2 regions of the Roseibium sp. MMSF_3247 genome follow, and region 2 is predicted to be linked to the other one. Evidence: riboswitches for the same ligand, from Rfam matches in the RefSeq annotation. Region 2 holds a riboswitch; the other holds the start of a gene.

Region 1 (3,397 bases), on a different contig from region 2:
TTGGACAACGGGCAAGTGCTTTATGTCGATAAACGCAACGCAAAAGATCCGATCGACATGTATTCCCAAGCGGGAAAGGTCGGCCCTGGATACTGCACGGGGGTCGGCAAGGTCCTGATGGCGTTTCTCGAGCCAGGTGAACTCGATCAGGTGATCGCCAAACAATCCTTCTATCGCTACACCCCGGCAACGCTGGCCGACGAAGCCTCTCTGCGTGCTGATTTGGACACTATCCGCCAAGAGGGAATTGCTTACGACCGGGAAGAGCATGAGCCGGAAATCATCTGTATCGCAGCACCGATCTTGTCACCAAAGGGCCGTCCGATTGGCGCGCTTTCGGTGACAACATCCACCCGGCGCAAAAGCCTTGATGAATTGAACGAAGCGAAGCCTGCGCTTTTGAAGGCTGCATCTGAAATTGCCGCAGCTGTCTCGGACTGGCAGTTTCCAGGATAATTGTTCCCAGGGAGGGGAGAAGAACTTCATGTCTGGTGTCACCTTAGACGGAGCCGTTAAAAAATACGGTGAGGTTCAGGTCATTCACGGTGTCGATCTTCAGATTGAACATGGTGAGTTCTGTGTATTTGTCGGACCGTCCGGCTGCGGAAAATCCACACTCTTGCGCATGATTGCGGGCCTTGAGGAAACCACCGGCGGAAAAATTTCCATCGGCCAGAGGGACGTGACCAAATCCGATCCGGCGGAACGCGGTGTCGCAATGGTGTTCCAGACCTACGCCCTTTATCCGCACATGACGGTCGAGGAAAACATGGGCTTCGGGCTGAAAATGAACGGGCACCCGAAAGCAGAGATCAAGGAGAAGGTCGGCGAAGCGGCGCGAATTTTGAAACTCGAGCCTTATTTGGCGCGCAAACCAAAGGCCCTTTCGGGCGGCCAGCGCCAGCGTGTTGCCATTGGACGCGCCATTGTTCGCGGACCGGAAGTCTTCCTTTTCGATGAGCCGCTGTCGAACCTAGATGCGGAGCTGCGCGTTGATATGCGGGTCGAGATTGCCCGGCTGCACAAGGACATCGGCGCCACCATGATCTATGTGACCCACGATCAGGTCGAGGCTATGACCCTAGCCGACAAGATCGTGGTTCTGCGCGCCGGGCGGATCGAGCAGGTCGGCTCCCCGATGACCCTCTATTCCGATCCGGACAACAAGTTCGTCGCCGGTTTTATTGGCTCACCGTCGATGAATTTCATTGAGGGGACCGTGCAAGATGGCAGCGTTGCCATTCCGGCATTTGGTGGTTTGACGGTCGAACCATCCGTTGCACTTCCCGAAAATGGCGACAAGGTTCTGGTCGGCCTCCGCCCGCAGCATCTGGTGATCAGCGAGACGGACGAGGGCGCGAAGGTAGATCTTTCCGAACAACTGGGCGGTGTCGCGTACTCCTATCTTGTTTGCCAAACGGGAGAACGCGTCATCATTGAAACAAAGGGCGAAGACGTCCCGAGACCGGACAGCACCGTTGCAATCACGTTCGATCCAGCCAACGCCTTTTTCTTCGATGCCAACACCGAACAACGGCTCCGTTGAGTGTAAGTTTTGCGCTCTGCGAATTTTCTGATGGAAGACGTCAATAGTCAGTGGCTTTAACGCCGAGGCGTCAAACTGAAAATTTGCTTGTGATCACAAGCCTCAAGTCAATCTTTTTAAGTTGACCGGCCGACAGCCATCGGCTTTTTTAGCGATGATGGTTCTCAGACGCCCAAGGCCGACGAGATGAAAAGGGAACACGGTGCGGCGTAGCCAGTAGGCACCAAATCCGTGACTGCCCCCGCAACTGTGAGCGGTGAGCGACCCCGAAAGACACCACTGGACACATTGTCCGGGAAGGTTCGGGAGAGTTACGACCCGCGAGTCAGGAGACCTGCCATCACCGGTGCAGTTGCTGCGCCGGATCTTCAACTTGATGCGGGCGGGGCGCCCGGCTCGGAGCATATGATGGCAAAGCGGTCACCACCGCCACCACGTCGTTTTGTTTGGCGCGCCCTTCTTTGTGGCGGAGGGCCAAATGAACCATCGTATAACTGTTTGCACATCCTGCCGGCGAAAGGGCACGGAAACGCGTCCGGGTTTTGAGCTGATTGAACGGCTCCGAAACGCCCTACTTGCTGCTGACGACACAATGCCCGAAACCTTCGACGTTTCAGGTGTCGCCTGCATGGCGGGGTGCGATCGGCCGTGTACGATCGCCTATCACGGCACGAGCAAGGCTTCCTATCTTTTCGGGGACATTGATCCCGAGGCCGATGTCGACGATCTCGTCGCGTTTGCAAAACAATACGCCTGTCTCGGCGACGGATGGTGTTCGTCTGTCGACCGTCCAGGCAAGTTGCGGAAGTCTACGCTAGCGCGGATACCCGCCACCGGCTCGGCACTCGAAGAGCAGAAGGCACGCGCTTCGTGACCGCGGCAACCCTCACCGCCAAAGACCTGTCTTGGTCGCCAAAGCACCATGGTGACATCCTGCTGCGATCGACTAGCTTTCATCTTGAAGCGGGCCGTGTGCTTGGAATTGTTGGACCGAACGGTGCCGGCAAAACGACCCTGCTCAGACTGCTTTACCGGTTTTATCGACCGGTCACAGGTCAGGTTCTGGTTGACGGTGAGGACATCTGGAGCCTCTCCGCGCGCGAGACTGCACAGCGGATTGCCGCCGTCTTGCAGGAACAGCCAAGTGACTTTGCACTCACTGTCGGTGAGATCGTGGCACTTGGCCGGACACCGCACCGGCGCGGGTTTGCCGGGGCGACAGGCGCCCATGACCGGGACATCATCGAGAACGCCTTGGACCGGCTGGACTTGCACGGACTGGCCGGCCGCCAACTTGGAACCCTCTCAGGCGGAGAGCGTCAGCGTGTCATGGTGACCCGCGCCTTGGCGCAACAACCTCGGCTGTTGATCCTGGATGAACCAACAAACCACCTCGACATCCGTCATCAGCTGGAAGTTCTGGATCTCATTCGCAGTTTGCCCCTGACGATCGTCACCTCGCTGCACGATCTGAACCTTGCTTCTGGGTTATGCGACGATGTTGTGCTTCTCCAATCGGGCCATCAACTCGGGTTCGGATCCCCTGCCGATGTTTTGACGGAAACGGCTGTTTCCCAGGCCTTCCAGGTTGATGCCCGGCGTGAGCGCCTCACCCCAAGCAACAATGATCATCTAACTTTTCATATTCAAAAACAGGGAATTTAACTCATGAAGAAAACACTGCTGACCGGTTTGGCAGTCGCTCTTTCTGCTGGGATTGCGGCCGCAGAAACCAGCGTCCAGAGCTGCGACCGTGTGGTGACCTTCGATGCGCCACCGCAACGCGCCATATCCAACGACGTGAATTTGACAGAGATGATGCTGGTCCTCGGTCTTGAGGACCGAATGGTG
Region 2 (3,397 bases):
ATTGGGTTCTCAATTACGTTGTGAGACCAAGTTCCAGATAATTTGCCAAGAAAGGTAAGGGAACATGAAATACGCAGATCTTAAGTCATTCGTAAAATTACTACCAATTCATGCTGTTTTGGTTGGGGGTGTTTCACTTTCATCTGTTGCGTTGGCGGATACTGTAATTGTTGGCGTTGAAGATCTAACCTACTACCCGCATTACACCATGGAAGGCGGGGAGTATGGTGGTTTCGGACGGGCGCTGCTGGATGCGTGGGCGTCGGATAACGGACACACGCTGAAATATGAGGCGTATCCAATCAAGCGCTTGATGGAAAACCTGGTCGAAGGAACGGTCGATATCAAATATCCGGACAATGCCTATTGGTCCGCGGATTTGAAGGATGGCAAGCCGGTGGTCTACTCCGACAAGGTGGTCGAATACATCGATGGGGTCTCTGTGACGCCGGGCAATGTCGGTAAAGGAATGGGGTCGGTCAAGAAATTGGGTACCGTGCGCGGCTTTACGCCGTGGTCCTGGATCGATCTGACCTCCTCCGGGGCCGTTGAGTTGTCGGAAGTGAAATCCCTGGATGGTCTGATCAAACAAGCCATAAACAGCCGTATCGATGCTGCTTATGCCAACGTAGCGGTCATTCAGCACCAGCTGGGGGAAATGGGGCAGCCGAACGCGCTAGCGTTCGACCCTGATCTCAAGCATACCCGCGACTACTATTATGCCAGTACGACAACAAAGCCGGAGTTGATTGCGGACTTTAATTCTTGGATGTCCGAAAACGCTGACAAGGTCGCGGAATTGAAAGCTGAGTATAAGGTGAACCTGGACTGATCGACGGCAGTCAATGGCAGGGCGGGGCTGGCGGTTTCCGTCAGTCCTTGATTTTTGTGTTTTCGAACGCTCAAGACCCAATCGCGGACGTGCCTGATGACCGATTGTGCGTCGAGCTGTTTACATTCATATTTTCTGGGAAAGAGTGGCTCCCTGAGTAGGACTCGAACCTACGACCCAGCGATTAACAGTCGCTTGCTCTACCAACTGAGCTATCAGGGATCACCGTGCCGGGGCAGTGCTTGACCGCCCCCGTCGATGGAGATGCGTATAACGCAGCCCTTATCCATTTGCCAAGCCCTGAAATGCGTTTTTTTCATTCCATCGTTATTTTTTCGTCAGGTATGTGGAAAACTATAAATTTTTCAGACGCCTAGTTGTGTCTATCGGTTTTTAACAGGTGCGCTTCACCGGTCGTATTTCCGCATTGCCGCCAAGACGGAACTCAAAACGCTGCGTTTTCCGACCGGCCATGGCAATTTGCGGTCAAACATATGGACTAGAAGACTTGCCGCCTTAAACACTCCGGCTTGTGCGGGCTGGCGGTTCCAGCTAGGAAGGAAACAGACGGTTCTGGTGCTGGAGTGATCCAGCCCGGATGAAACGGGAATTCGGTAAGTCCTCAGAGAGGATTGATCCGGAGCTGCCCCCGCAACTGTGAGCGGCGAGTGCTGGCACATGACCCACTGGAGATCTTTGAGCATCGTTCTCAAGGTGACCGGGAAGGGGTGCTGGTCATAAGGAACCGCGAGCCAGGAGACCGGCCGTCGACAAAGTTTAACCGCAAGGCTGTCGGGCGGACGGCTGGGAGGCACATGTGACGCAGTCTGACCATGGCCGGTCTACCCTCGTTTTCGGCGGGGCCCGGTCCGGAAAAAGCACCTTTGCAGAAAGGCTTGCAGCTCGAAGTAGCCTGGAAAGGGTGTATGTCGCAACAGGTGCCGCTTTCGATGACGAGATGGCGGACCGTATTGCCAGTCACAAGGATCAACGCGGGCCCTCCTGGATTACCATTGAAGAGCAGCTGGATCTCGCAGGTGTGCTGAGCCGCGAAAATGCCGCGCATCGGGTACTCCTCGTTGACTGCCTGACCCTTTGGCTGTCCAACCTGATGTTTTCCGACAAGGACATAGCTGCGGAAACGGCGCGCTTGATTGAAGCCACCAGGGGGCTAGCCGGGCCGTGTGTGTTTGTCTCCAACGAAGTCGGCATGGGGATCGTGCCGGAGAACCGCTTGTCGCGGTCGTTCCGGGACGCGCAAGGCCGCTTGAACCAGGATATCGCCTCAGTGTGCCATCAGGTCGTATTCGTCGCCGCTGGACAGCCGCTTCTTCTCAAACCCTCGCATCAACCGGAGATCGGATTGTGACTTCTTCTAAGCTTAAGCCTGGTCAGAAAATCCCGGCAACCATCGTGACCGGTTTTCTTGGCGCGGGAAAAACGACCCTGATCCGCAACCTTTTGCAGAATGCCGGCGGCAAGCGGATTGCGCTCATCGTCAACGAATTCGGCGATATGGGATTTGACGGATCGCTGGTGAACGGCTGTGCGGACCCGAGCTGTTCGGCAGAAGAAGTTGTGGAGCTGACCAACGGCTGTATTTGCTGCACGGTTGCCGATGACTTTCTGCCGACCATGGAAATGCTGCTCGCGCGCGAGAACCCGCCGGAGCATATCGTCATCGAAACATCCGGTCTCGCCTTGCCGCAGCCGCTGGTCCGGGCCTTTTCGTGGCCATCGGTGAAACCAAAAGTCACTGTGGATGGCGTCGTTACGGTCCTGGATGCAGCCGCGCTTGCCGAAGGGCGGATCGCTCTGGATGAGGAGGCGCTGGAAGCCCAGCGCGCTGCGGATGAAGCGCTGGATCATGAGAGCCCGGTTGAGGAGCTTTTCCATGATCAGCTGCGCTGCGCGGATCTTGTGGTGCTGAACAAGGCCGATTTGGTCGCGGCCGATATTCTTGCGGGCGTTCAAGAAAAGATCGCAGCAGAGGTCCGCCCGGCGGTGCATATCGTTGCATCTGAGAAAGGCACTTTGCCGATCGAGGTTCTGCTTGGCCGCGGCTCAGCGGCTGAGGATGACATGGCCTCCCGCCATGAGCATCACCATCACCACCATGATGATGATGACCACCACCATGACCATGATGATCATCATCACGATCACGACCACCATCATGATCATCATCACCACGATGACTTTGAAAGCCATGTGATTGAGGCGCCGGTCTTTGCGTCGCTGAAGGAAGCTGAGGCGAAGGTGCTTCAGGCCATGGCATTGAAAGGTGTTCTTCGGATCAAAGGGGCCGTTCAGGTGGATGGCAAGGCCGCGCCGGCCATGGTTCAGGCGGTGGGCCCGAGGGTCGAGACCTGGTTTGCTTCAGGTGCGGAGAGCGCTGGGAAACTGGTGGTGATCGGGCTCAAGGGTTTCGATTTGGGTGCGGTGCGCGGCGCTCTATCGGGTCTTGCAGAAGCAGCTGAGTGATTTCAAAGACCCTCAAATGCTGGAGTTGCCGGGCGTTATCCGGCAATTCATTGAAAGCCTTTTCGCCCTGAAAAGTGTAGA

The links. A riboswitch is a leader RNA that binds a small molecule or an ion and turns the genes downstream of it on or off. The one in region 2 is predicted to bind cobalamin.
Region 1: another riboswitch for cobalamin. It lies ahead of RBB44_RS11200 (DUF1636 domain-containing protein); the one in region 2 lies ahead of cobU (bifunctional adenosylcobinamide kinase/adenosylcobinamide-phosphate guanylyltransferase).

Annotation. Positions count from the first base shown of each region.
Region 1 covers NZ_JASHII010000003.1:171,322-174,718, forward strand. The annotation lists gene RBB44_RS11190 (IclR family transcriptional regulator) at 1-456, shown strand, start outside; gene RBB44_RS11195 (ABC transporter ATP-binding protein) at 485-1,546, shown strand; cobalamin riboswitch at 1,688-1,903, shown strand; gene RBB44_RS11200 (DUF1636 domain-containing protein) at 2,025-2,420, shown strand; gene RBB44_RS11205 (ABC transporter ATP-binding protein) at 2,417-3,211, shown strand; gene RBB44_RS11210 (ABC transporter substrate-binding protein) at 3,215-3,397, shown strand, end outside.
Region 2 covers NZ_JASHII010000004.1:423,010-426,406, forward strand. The annotation lists gene RBB44_RS15890 (transporter substrate-binding domain-containing protein) at 65-832, shown strand; tRNA gene RBB44_RS15895 (tRNA-Asn) at 979-1,054, opposite strand; cobalamin riboswitch at 1,384-1,616, shown strand; gene cobU (bifunctional adenosylcobinamide kinase/adenosylcobinamide-phosphate guanylyltransferase) at 1,650-2,201, shown strand; gene cobW (cobalamin biosynthesis protein CobW) at 2,198-3,316, shown strand.